Regions from separate parts of the Massilia sp. SYSU DXS3249 genome, predicted to be linked through region 2. Evidence: predicted binding sites of a transcription regulator. Region 2 holds the regulator's gene; each other region holds the start of a gene.
What was found. Region 2 encodes sigma-54, which starts transcription at its own class of promoters, with help from an activator protein. Its sites were predicted from a motif close to TGGCANGNAANCTGCTTT; they were not measured.
Positions count from the first base shown of each region.

Region 1: pepA (flocculation-associated PEP-CTERM protein PepA) is a predicted target of sigma-54. The motif match lies at 1,526-1,543, and genes of this name have one in related genera.
Region 3: ACWCIA_RS22080 (PEP-CTERM sorting domain-containing protein) is a predicted target of sigma-54. The motif match lies at 2,407-2,424, and genes of this name have one in related genera.

Region 1 is NZ_JBSIPX010000012.1:66,305-70,512, forward strand. It holds gene ACWCIA_RS15010 (2OG-Fe(II) oxygenase) at 1-666, shown strand, start outside; gene ACWCIA_RS15015 (hypothetical protein) at 679-1,146, opposite strand; gene pepA (flocculation-associated PEP-CTERM protein PepA) at 1,588-2,472, shown strand; gene ACWCIA_RS15025 (serine hydrolase domain-containing protein) at 2,687-3,757, shown strand; gene ACWCIA_RS15030 (DUF1294 domain-containing protein) at 3,845-4,208, opposite strand, start outside.
Region 2 is NZ_JBSIPX010000011.1:147,558-151,765, forward strand. It holds gene ACWCIA_RS14540 (enoyl-CoA hydratase/isomerase family protein) at 1-755, opposite strand, end outside; gene hpf (ribosome hibernation-promoting factor, HPF/YfiA family) at 870-1,223, opposite strand; gene ACWCIA_RS14550 (RNA polymerase factor sigma-54) at 1,284-2,753, opposite strand; gene lptB (LPS export ABC transporter ATP-binding protein) at 2,776-3,537, opposite strand; gene lptA (lipopolysaccharide transport periplasmic protein LptA) at 3,537-4,154, opposite strand; gene lptC (LPS export ABC transporter periplasmic protein LptC) at 4,170-4,208, opposite strand, start outside.
Region 3 is NZ_JBSIPX010000027.1:32,201-36,408, forward strand. It holds gene ACWCIA_RS22070 (hypothetical protein) at 1-1,087, shown strand, start outside; gene ACWCIA_RS22075 (flavodoxin family protein) at 1,227-2,297, shown strand; gene ACWCIA_RS22080 (PEP-CTERM sorting domain-containing protein) at 2,467-3,078, shown strand; gene ACWCIA_RS22085 (SDR family oxidoreductase) at 3,084-3,896, opposite strand; gene ACWCIA_RS22090 (M16 family metallopeptidase) at 4,030-4,208, opposite strand, start outside.

The DNA of each region.
Region 1 (4,208 bases), on a different contig from region 2:
CCGCAACAATGCGACGCCATCGTCGCCCGCTTCAATGCCAGCGACAAGGTCGTGCGCGGACGCACCGGCGGCGGCGTCGACACCAACAAGAAGGACAGCTGGGACCTCTCCATCGGCGCCCATCCAGAATGGCACGACGTCGGCAACCTGATGCTGGGCGCGGTCGCGCAGCACCTCGCCGGCTACATCGACCAGTACCGCGCGCTGGTGCTGGGCGCGCTGGCGCCGACGGTCGCGCACCCGAAGACCGGCCAGCCGACCGCGCTGTCGCTCGATAATTTCGACGAATGCGGCAGGCCGCACCTGAAGGCGCTGATGCAGTCGATGTACCGCTGCGGGTCGATCAACCTGCAGAAGTACCTGCAGGGTTCCGGCGGCTATCACCACTGGCATTCCGAGGTCTATCCGCAAAACGCCAGCTGCGAGACCCTGCACCGCGTGCTGCTGTTCCAGTTTTACCTGAACGACGTGGCGGACGGCGGCGAGACCGAGTTCCTGTACCAGGGCCGCAAGATCGAGGCGCGCAAGGGCCGCCTGATCATTGCGCCGTCGGGCTTCACGCACACCCATAAAGGGCATGTGCCGGCCAGCGGGGACAAATATATAGCGACCTCGTGGGTACTGTTCAGGCGGGCGGAGGAGTTGTTCGGGAAGGCAGGCGGGTAAGCGTCGCCCCGCTCAATCCGGCCGCGTCGACAGGGCCACGACCGCCACACCGGCAGCGACGATCAGTGCATCCTCGATCAGTCCGCTGCGGGTCTGGCCGATGCGCGCCATGGCCCGCTTGCGGCCGGCCAGCGTTAGGTAGGCGAGCGGGACGGCGGTGGCAACCGCGACCGCCGCTCCGGCCTGTTCCCGACCGCGCGGCGCCAGCGCGGCGCCGGCGATGCCGGCACTCATCACGCGCGCCAGCAGGCCCAGGAATACCGTGCGGTCGGGCGCGCTCTTCATCTTGTCGCCGGCCAGTTCCCCAGCCCCCATCGCCAGCGCACCGAACTTGAACAGAGGACGATCGAGGAGCATGAGCTCCCCCGGCGTACGGCGGCCTGCAAGGCGCGCGGTCGCGATCGTGGCCATGGGTGTCATCGAACGCGCGCTGGCAACGGCGCCGATCAGGGCTGAGGGCAACAGGCTGGGAGTTCTCATCGTGGTGCATCCTTGTGTCGTGAAGTGTCAGCAGGCGCCCGTGCAAGCCGCACGGGTCGCCGGCCTGTCTGCGAACGGTCCGGAACGGACTCCGGTTTCGCCGACGTCCGCTCGACTATAGCCGCCCTGCCGGCAGGGTGTCGCCACCCTGCCCGGCCCGCCTCCTGCTTGCGCCTGCAAGGGCATCCCGCATGCGGACCGTCCGGCCAGGCCTGCCTGGATGCCCTCTCGACACCCCAGTGGACGAGAACTAATAGTGCCGATCGCCCAACAATCTTTCCTCTCAGATTTAACATTCTGTCGAAATTCTTTACATCATTGTTAAATACTGATGAGCTGGCATTTCGCAAGTACCTGAAAACAAAAGAGAAATTTTTGCTGGCACGTTAATCGCTTAGAGAGTGTTACTTTTCCCGCTGTTTCTGATTAAAGGTTACTCAAATGAAATTCCTGAACAAACTTGCCTGTGCTGCCGCTGTCGCAATGTCCTTCGCTGGTGCGGCCAACGCCGCCACCATCCTGACCGACTGGCGTTTCAACCCGAACGGCGGCGGTTTCGATAACGCCCAGGTCATCGGCGAATACCTGGACATCAACGGCAACTCGTTCATCCAGCTGACCCCGACCGGCGAGCGCAGCTTCAGCTTCGTCGAGCACGCAGTGTTCAACATCCTGCAGGCCGACAGCAACGGCCAGTCCTTCAACGACCGTTTCGAAGGCGGCAACATCAGCGCGGTCTTCGAAGGCTTCGGTAACGGCACCCGCGGCACCGGCTCGACGGCCGGCTCGTTCACCTTCGAAGGCGGCACCATCCGCATCTTCCAGAACCCGACCGACGGCCAGTACGGCGGCACCGAAGGCATCTACGGCGCCAACCTGGGCACCGAAATCGCCACCTTCGACGTCCTCGCCGGCGGCGGCGGCCAGGTCGATGCCAGCGGCAGCCCGATCGCCAACGGCCAGGTGAGCGTGTTCGCCCGCGCTACCGACATGGAGCCAGGCTACTTCTTCCGCAGCAACGGCCAGGACCTGTCGATGGAATCGATCCTCGCGTTCGCGTTCACCAACGCTAACCCGATCGTCAACCCGAACAGCGCTGCAACGCCTAACCTGGTGTCGGAAGTGGCCTGCCAGTACGCCGGCTTCACCGGCGCCGGCTGCAACGGCGGCACCTACGCCAACGCACCAGGCCAGTACTTCTTCATCTCGAACAATGGCCAGTTCAAGCTGGCTGAAGTTCCAGAGCCAGGCTCGCTGGCCCTGTTCGGCATCGCCCTGCTGGGCGCCGGCTTCGCCAGCCGCAAGCGCATTGCCAAGAAAGCCTAAGCATTGTTGGATACCGGCTGCCGGAAACGGCGGCCTGGAGGAATGCCAGTCAGTTGATCTGACTGGCATTTTTTATTGGCCCTTCCCATGCGCCTGCCCTTTCATCGGGCCGGCTGCCGGCCGGTCGTCCTGTGGTGCGGCCTGTCGCACGCTTCGCCGGGCATGCCCGAGCGCGGCTACAATGCCAGCCTGCCCACTCGCTCCAGAGGTCCGCATGCGTTTTCTTCCATCCTGGCTCGCTCCCGCCGCCTTCGCCACTACTCTATCGCTGCTGTCGGGTTGCGCCGCCGTCGACCACATCGCCTCCACTCGCCTGATCGAGCGCCATGTCGCGCAGGACTACAGCGGCGTCGTCGCAGTGCGCGCGGATGCCCGTTCGAGCCTGGTGACCCGCGGCTACGGCCTGGCCCTGCGCGAGCAGCCGCAGGCGAATACGCAGGACACCCGCTTCATGATCGGCTCGGTCACGAAATGGATCAGCGCCGTCACCGTGCTGCGCCTGTCCGACATGGGCAAGCTCGACCTGGATGCGCCGATCGCGCGCCACCTGCCGGAACTGCCGCCGGAAAACGGTGCGGTGACCCTGCGCCAGCTGCTGTCGAACCGCAGCGGCATCCCGAACGGCGTGTCGCAAGCGCTGCGCAAGGATCCGTCCATCGGCAACCTGGAGATCGGGCCGGTCGCGGCAGCGCTGCGCTTCGGCGCCGGCGCACTCACTGCCCCACCGGGCGAGAAATGGGATTACTCGGCCACCAACTGGCTGCTGGTGGCCGCCGTCGTGGAACGGGCCAACAAGCAGGCGTTCACTGAAACGGTGGAGGAACTTGTGTTCGCCCCGGCAGGCGTGCGCGACACGAGTTTCGCGGAGACCGGTTACGAGGACGCGGTCGGGATGGCGGTGGCCTACGCCAGCTCGGGCGCACGCAAGACACCGCCCGCCCCGCCGATGGCGGCTGCCAGCGGCACCCTGTACAGCACGGCGCGCGACCTGGTCGCCATCGCCGACGCCGTGTATTTCACTCAGTTATTGTCGGACAGGGCACGCAAGGAGCTCATGGCGATCCAGGTCGCCTCCGAGGACTATGCGCTCGGTGGCCGGGTCAGGACGATCGCGACGAAACAGGGCCCCCGCACCCTCGCCTGGGAGTCCGGCGTCAGTGGCGGGTACAAGACCTTGCTGGCCTACGACCCGCGCGACGGCCGGGCCGTCGTCCTGCTGAACAATACCGACATGCAGCAGTCGGATCAGGCGAAGATGGCGATTGCCTTGTTCGACGCGATGTAGGCGCCTGTCAGCGGGCAGGAATGTGGCGGCGCTGCACGCGGATTCGGTGCCCGTCCATGGTCGCAGTCAATCGGCAAGTACCCGCCATCACACTGCTGGCAGCGACCGCAATAACGCGATATTCGAAGAGTAAACGAGCCAGCCGAGTACGCCGCAGTTGACGGCGACCGTCAGCCAGAACGCGATACGAAAGGATTCCTTCTTCGACTTGTGCCGAAGCAGGTGTTGCGCCACCAGGGCGCCGGGCCAGCCCCCGAGCAGGGCAAGGACGTGCAGGGTACTTTCTTTTGTCCTCCATTGACCATTTCGCGCTGCCGACTTGTCGATCTTGTAGGCAATGAAGGTCAACACGCTCAAGAACATGTACGCGCCAAACACGGAAGGCGGTACTTTGTCAGCCGACACAGCGATGGCCAGGAGTATCAGGAAGCCGATTGCCATGCTTGGCCGG
Region 2 (4,208 bases):
GCCATGATCGCCGGCACCGAACCGGCGCCGAAATGCGTGTCGACCGCGGCACGCGCCGTTTCCAAGGGGCTCTGCCCTACACCGGCCTTGAGCGGCGCGGCAAAGGCGCGGATCGCTTCGGCCAGCTGTGCACCCGGCGTCGCCTCGACCAGCGCGTTCAGCTCGCCCAGCTTCTCGCCAGGGACGAACACGTCCGCCAGCCCGACATACAGGGCGTCGGCCGCGCCGATGGTCAATCCCGTCAGCCCCAGGTAATTGCCCAGCTGGCCAGGCGCGTGCGACAGGAAATGGCTGCCGCCGACGTCCGGGAACAGGCCGATGTTCACTTCCGGCATCGCCATCTTGATGCGGTCGGTGACGATGCGCAGGCCCGTATCCGGCCCGCCCTGGGCGATGCCCATGCCGCCGCCCATGACGACCCCATCCATGATCGAGATGTAGGGTTTCGGATAGAAATGGATCAGGTGGTTGAGCGCATACTCTTCCGTGAAGAAATCTTCCAGCAGCGCGCTGCCGCCGGTCGGGGTCGCCGTGCCGGCGTCGTGGAAGAAACGGATGTCGCCGCCCGCGCACAGGGCTTTTTCGCTGCTGCTGGTGAGCACGACGGCAGCGACCGCCGGGTCGTCGCGCCAGGCCAGCAGGGTCTCGGTCAGGCGCCGCACCATGGCGAGCGAGAGCGAATTGAGGGCTTTGGGGCGGTCGAGGGTGATCACGCCGGTGCCGTTGGCAACGCGGGTCAGGACATGGTCGGTCATGGTGAATAGGGTTATGGGAAAGACATGCATTCTACCCAAGCCCGTGCGCGGCGTGCCGCCAAAATGAAAAGGGCGCCCTCCAGGCGCCCTCGTTCAGACGGTGCTTAATGCCGATCAGACAGCAACAGCCTCTCCGCCTTCAGGACGGCGCTTGAGCGCCTCGTGACTATGATTTTGCAGCATCGATTTGTATTTCATCACCTGGCGATCCAGCCTGTCCATCAACAGGTCGATCGCGGCATACAGGTCTTGCGCCACACTTTCCACGTGTACAGTCTTGCCGGACATGCGCAAGTTGATCTCGGCTTTCTGCCTTTTGTCTTTTTCGGTGAGATTGTCGATCGCAAGGATCACATGGGAATCGATCACTTGATCGAAATGGCGGGTGATGCGTTCCAGCTTGTTCTGTACGTATTCACGGATGGCGGGGGTGACATCGAGGTGGTGACCGCTGATAGTGAGATTCATACACACTCCTTTGAAAGAGGAGCGGCGGCCGGTCGCGCAGGTAGCGCGTGGCTGCCGCTGTTACAAGGATTTGCGGAGACTGACTGGAGGAATCTTGAGTGCCTCGCGGTATTTTGCAACCGTGCGGCGCGCGATGACCATTCCTTGTTCACCGAGCATTTCCGCGATCTTGCTGTCGGATAATGGGTTCCTGGGGTCCTCTGCTCCTGTCAGTTGCGCAATGAGCGCCCGAATCGCCGTCGACGAGGCTTCGCCCCCCGCTTCGGTGGCGACGTGGCTTCCGAAGAAATACTTCAGCTCAAACATGCCGTGCGGGGTCAGCATGAATTTTTGAGTTGTTACGCGAGAAATTGTGCTCTCGTGTAGGCCTAGTGTATCAGCTATCTCGCGAAGCACAAGGGGACGCATGGCAACCGCGCCATGGCTGAAAAAGTTGCGCTGACGCTCGACGATTGCCTGGGAAACACGCAGGATCGTGTCGAAGCGCTGGCGCATGTTCTTGATGAGCCACTTCGCTTCCTGCAGCTGCGCGCTCATCTGGCCCTCGCCCTTGCCCTGCTTGAGCAGGGCCGCGTAGACATTGTTGACGCGCAGGCGCGGCATGACTTCGTGGTTCAGCATCACGCTCCAGCCGGAGGCCGTCTTGCGGACGATAACGTCCGGAACCACGTAGTCCGAGGTGCTCGACGCAAAGGCCGCGCCCGGGTGCGGATTGCACTGGCGGATCACGGCCTGCGCTTCGCGCAGGTCTTCGTCGTCGCAGTCGAGCGCCTTTTTCAGCTTGTTGAATTCGCGCTGGGCGAACCAGCTCAGGTAACCCTCGACGATCTTCAAAGCCATGCGCCGCGTCACCAGCGGGACGCCGGGCATCTGCCGGATCTGCAAGGCCAGGCACTCGCTGGCGCTGCGCGCGCCGACGCCGACCGGATCGAGGCTCTGCACCAGCGCCAGCGCGCAGCGCAGCTCGTCCATCTCCACTTCCAGCTCCTCCGGCAGGCGGGCATGGATCTCGTCGAGCTGCTCTTCCAGGTAGCCGTTGTCGTCGATGGCGTCGATCACCAGTTCGGCCAGGGCGCGGTCGCGCGCGCTGACGGCGGTGACCCGGATCTGTTCCGACAGGTGCTCGCGCAGCGTGACGCCGATCGCGCCCAGCTGCGGCCGGCCGTCGTCGTCGCCCTCGCTGCCCGAGGCGCGCGGGGCGTCGCCCCAGTCGTCGGCCTCGCCGCGCTCGACGTCGCCGCCGCCGTCGAGCCCGTCGCCATTGTCCGCGGGCGCGGCGCTTTCTTCCTGCCCCGGCGCCGGCGCGTCGGGCTGCTGGGCCGGCGCATCGTTGATGGCGCCGTCGGCCAGCAGGCGCACGGAATTGTCGAGCGGGTCGTCGATCCGCTCGAGCAGCGGATTATCGGAGAGGATCTGCTCGATCTCCTGGTGCAGTTCGAGCGTGGACAACTGCAGCAGGCGGATCGACTGCTGAAGCTGCGGCGTGAGCGCCAGGTGCTGCGAAGTCCGGAGTTGCAGGGATTGTTTCATGGTGCGGCTGTTCGTTCCGTGGTCACATGCGGAAGTGTTCGCCGAGGTAGACGCGTCGTACCGACTCGTCGGCGATGATGTCGTCAGGGCGCCCGGAAGCCAGCACGGCGCCCTGGTTGATGATGTAGGCGCGGTCGCAGATGCCGAGCGTCTCGCGCACGTTGTGGTCGGTGATCAGGACGCCGATGCCGCGCTCCTTCAGGAAGCGCACGATGCGCTGGATCTCGATCACGGCGATCGGGTCGACACCTGCAAACGGTTCGTCGAGCAGCACGAAGCGCGGATTGGTCGCCAGCGCGCGCGCGATCTCCACGCGGCGGCGCTCGCCGCCCGACAGCGACAGCGCCGGGTTCTCGCGCAGCTTCTCGATCTGCAGTTCGGCCAGCAGGGAATCGAGGCGCTCGTTGATGGCGGCCTTGGTCAGCGACTTGCCGTTGTCGTCGCGCTGCAGCTCGAGCACGGCGCGGATGTTGTCCTCCACCGTCAGCTTGCGGAACACCGACGCTTCCTGCGGCAGGTAGGACAGGCCGAGCACCGCGCGGCGGTGGATCGGCAGGCTGGAAATGTCGGTGCCGTTGATTTCGATGGTGCCGGCGTCCGAGGGCACCAGGCCGACGATCATGTAGAACGAGGTCGTCTTGCCGGCGCCGTTCGGCCCGAGCAGGCCGACGACTTCGCCGCAGCCCACCTCGAGCGAGACGTCGCGCACCACCAGGCGCTTGCCGTAGCTCTTTTGCAGGCCCCGCACGACCAGGGTACTGCGGTTGTCGTGGTCATCCTTCATTATTTCTTTCCTGCTGGTGCCGGTGCCGGTGCCGCGGGCGTGGTGCCTGCGCGTGCAGTCGGCGCTGCCGCTGCGGGGGCTGCCGCGCCGGTGCGGCGCGGTGCGATGATCAGGGTGCCGCGGCCGCCGCCGGCCTTGGTCTGGCCGCTCGGGTCGTTGCGCACGGTCGCCACTTCGCGGCGGTTGTCGTAGGAGATGTAGGGGCCGACCAGTTCGTTCGTCATGCGCCCGTTTTCGAGCTCCTTCACGACCGCCTTCGAGAACAGCTTCACCAGTTCCTCGCGCTCCTCGTATTCGATGCGCTCGGCCTGGCCCTCGACCCACAGGTCGGGCCCGCCGTCGCGCTTCTGGCGGAAGGTCGCCACGCGGCCCGGATTCGAGGTCAGCGTCACGCTCATGTAGCCTTCGGGCGTTTCCTTGACCAGGGCGCGGTCGGACTTGAGCAGCAGCGTGCCGCGGGTGACGACGACGTTGCCGGTCAGGATGCGCGTCTGCGTGACTTCGTCCACGTCGAGCGAGTCGAATTCGACGACGGCCTGCTTGAGCGAGTCCGCCTTCTCGGCCGTGGCCGACAGCGACAGCAGCGAAAGGAAGGCGGCGGCAAGCAATTTTTTCATGTGTTCTCGTTCCTGTTATTGGGTGGGCGTGTTTTGGCGCGGCGGATAGACGAT
Region 3 (4,208 bases), on a different contig from region 2:
CAAGACGCCGTATGAAGCCTACGTCACCACCCGCATGAAGATGGTGCACGCTTCGGTCACCGGCAACGACGCCTCGTTCGTGTCGCTCGCCGACCAGGTGCTGCAGTCGGGCTTCGAGCCGAAGGACTCGCAATCGAAGCTGGTGCTGGCCCTGGCCGACACGCAATACAAGCTGAAGAACTACGGCGGCACGGTGGAACAGCTCAAGCGCTACGAATCGATGGGCGGCGACATGACGACCGCACGTCCGCTGCTGCTGCGCGCCTACTACCTGAACAAGGACTACGCGAACGCCAAGACCCAGCTGCTGCAGACCATCGCCGACGCTGAAAAGGCCGGCAAGGCACCGACCGAGGAAGAACTGAAGCTCCTGCGCAGCGCCGCCAACGAGAGCAAGGACAACGCCGCGTACGAGACCGCCGTCCAGAAGATGATCGCGTACTACCCGAGCGACGACATGTGGAACGAACTGATTCGCGTCAGCGTGATCAAGAAGCCGGGCTTCAGCCAGGACAACTACATGCCGGTGCTGCGCCTGCAGCACGCCGTCACCAAGACGATGCGCGAGGAAGACTACGTCGACCTGGCCGAAAGCGCGCTGCGCGACGGCTTCCCGACCGAAGCGAAGAACGTGCTCGACGCAGGCTACGCCGCCGGCGTGCTGGGCAAGGGCGGCAACGCCAAGGCCCACGATGCCCTGCGCAGCCGCGCCAACAAGGGTGCCGCCGACGACGCGAAGAACATCGCCGCCGGCGAAGCCTCGGCCGCCAAGTCGAAGAACGGCGCCGGCCTGGTCAACCTGGGTTGGGCGTACTCCACGATGGGCCAGCACGACAAGGGCATCGGCTTCATCCAGCAGGGTATCGCCAAGGGCGGCCTGAAGCAGCCTGACGAAGCCAAGATCCGCCTCGCCGCGGCCCAGGCCAAGGCCGGCCGCAAGGACGAAGCGATCAAGACCTTCGAGAGCGTGAAAGCCGGCGGCGGCCTGTCCGACGTCGCACGCGTCTGGGCCATGTCGCTGCGCCAGCCGACCGGCGCCGCAGGTGCCGCTCCTGCCGCCGCTGCCGCTCCTGCCGCAGGCCAGTAAGTCCTGCCGCGTCGCAGTACCAAAGAAGCGGGTAGCGCCACTGGCGCCGCCCGCTTTTTTTTATGCATCTTGCGTACGCAAGCGTACATTCGCATAAGCAGGCTTTGCCGATAATCGTCTCCATTCCGATGGAGGGCGCATGACAATCGTACGCAAGGGCCAGGCGCCCGCCAGGCTGGAACGCGAGGCGTTCCGCAACAAGTTCATGGAAGGCTTTTTCGACCCCGCCTTCGAGGCCGTGGCCGGGGAACTCGAGCGCATCGAGGAAATCGCCTGGCAGGCCTACCGCGACAAGCGCAAGGCGCCGCGCACCGTGAAAGCCGGGCCGGGTTTCGCCGATCCGGACTACGACCTGTCGATCGAATGGAAGCAGGCGCGCGACCGCCTGCTGGCGGCCGAAGCCCGGCAAAAGGATGCCGCGACGCCGAGCCGCGTCCTGCTCGTCAACGCCTCGGCGCGCAACGACGGCACCTGTCCCGGCGAGATCTCGAAGACCTGGCGCCTGTCGAACATGGCGCGCCAGGCCCTACTTGCCGAGGGAATCGAGGTCGACCTGCTCGACCTGTCGCGCCTCACTTCCGACTACGACCGCCACATCCACCCCTGCAAGGCCTGCGCGTCGACCGCGATGCCCTTGTGCCACTGGCCGTGCAGCTGCTACCCCAACCACGCCGAGCGCCAGACCGGCGACTGGATGAACGAGATCTACGAGCGCTGGGTCGCCGCGCACGGCATCCTGATCCTCACGCCCGTGTACTGGTACCAGGCGCCGTCGACCCTGAAGCTGATGATCGACCGCCTGGTATGCGCCGACGGCGGCAATCCCGACCCGACGTCGACGCAGGGCAAGGACGCGGCAAAGGCCAAGGAGATCGAGCTGGCCGGCTGGGACTACCCTAAGCACCTGGCTGGGCGCGCCTTCGGGCTGGTGGTGCACGGCGACGTCGCCGGCATCGAAGGCACGCGGCGCTCGCTGTCGGACTGGCTGAACTGGATGGGACTGGTGGACTCCGGCAGCTTCGGCCAGCTCGACCGCTTCGTCGGCTACTACGAGTCCTATGCCGACAGCCACGCGGCGCTCGACCGCGATACCGCCTTCCAGGAAGAAGTGCGCAACGTGGCGCGCGCCGTGGCGCTGACGGTGCAGGACCTGCGCGCGGGACGTGTAGTGCCGCCGGCATCGCGTCTGCGCACGCCGAGGCCGAAATAAGGCTTCCGGCTACGGGCAGTTCTCGAGTTAATGTCGAGAAATATTACAGCTTCGTGATTGCAAAATTGAAAAGATTTCCAAGTGCATGATTTACCGGAAGTTTTAAATCCGGCACAACTATTGCTTCCTTATGCGCGCCTTCGGGCGTCCATTTCTATAAAGGGAGCATATGTTCAAGAAAGTATTGGCAGTCATCGTCACTGCCCTGGCCTGCAATAGTGCATCGGCCGGTTTCATCCAATATGACGTCGATGCACGGTTCAGCGACGGCACCTCGCTCGATGGATTCTTCGTCCAGGATACGAATGACAAGGCCATCGCGTATTACGAGCTGTTTGCCAATGGCAGCGAAGCGGCACCTGCAACCTGGTACTCCCCCTCAGGCCTGTTCGCCAACATCCTCAGCGCCCACCGCAACTTCTATCACGCCGGACCTACCAGCTTTACCTTGTTCAGTGATCTGTCGGATGCCTACTACGCAACACTGGAGCTGTCCTTCCGCATGGGCGCGAACGGCGGCGTGCACGTGGCCGGTTCAGAGCGCACGACGCCCTACTCCTACGCCGCCGAGTGGGGCGCGGAGCCTTCCTGGCGCCGCATTGTCGGTGGCAACGTGACGCTGGGAGAGATCGATGCGGGGCTGCTGGCGTCACTGGAAGCCGGCGAGAACGGCGGCCTGGAACATATCGTCCCGACCCCGATGCCCGAGCCGGGCAGCCTGGCCCTGCTCGCCATCGGCATCCTGGGCGCGGCCGGCATGCGCCGCCGGCGCCCGGCCTGATCGAGTCAGATGGCGGTGAACCCGCCATCCACCGCCAGCTCGTGCCCGGTGACGAAGGAAGAACTACCCGAGCACAGCCACAGCACGGCATCGGCGACTTCGCCGGGCTCGGCGAAACGTCCCATCGGGTGGGCTGCGCGCAGCTTCTTGTCGGCGCCCGGTTCGCGCCCGACGGCGCGCGCCAGCATCGGCGTGCGCACCGCGCCGGGACAGACGGCATTGACGCGGATGCCGTCCTTTGCGTAATCGAGCGCCGCGCTTTTGGTCAGGCCGGCCAGCGCATGCTTGCTGGCCGCGTAGGCCGACTGGCCAGGCGCGCCGACCAGGCCAAAGGCGGACGACAGGTTGACGATCGCGCCGCCGCCGCCCTTCACCATCTGGCGGATCTGGTACTTCATCGACAGCCAGACGCCCTTCACGTTCACGTCCATGATGCGGTCGAAGTGCTCTTCGTCGATGTCGGCCAGGCGCAGGCCCTCCTCTTGCACGCCGGCGCAGTTGACGGCGCAGTCGAGCCGCCCGTAGTGGTGCACGGTCTTGTCGACCAGGGTTTCGACTTCCTGCGCGCGCGTCACGTTCGCCTGCACGAACAGCGCCTTGCCGCCCTGCTGGACGATCGTCGCCGCCGTGGCGTGGCCGCCGTCGACCGACACATCGGCGATCACCACCGAAGCCCCGGCGCGCCCGAAGGCCAGCGCCACGGCGCGGCCGATGCCGCCGGCGGCGCCGGTGACGAGGACGACCTTGCCGTTGAAAGCGTTAGCGGCCGGGGTGGCGTCCGGGGTGGCGTCCGGCCTCTGCTTGATACTTCCCTTCATGTACTGCTGCTCCTGCGTTGCCGCGTGATGCTCAAAGGCAACATGATAGCGGGACGGCGCACAATCATCAAATGTGCGCGGCCCCGCGGCGGGCAGGTGTTGCGTGCCTGCCCACCGCCGCTGTCGGTCCAACTCAGGGCTTCGCGCCGCCGGCGACCTTGACCGGCGCCCCTTTCGCCTTCTCCTGGTCGCCCGCCACGACGACCGACAGCTTGGCCGGGTCGATGGCCTTGCGGAAGGCGGCGTTCAGCTGCGGCAGCGTGACGGCCATCAGCTTGTCCTCGAACTGGCGCGACCAGGCATAGGTGCGGT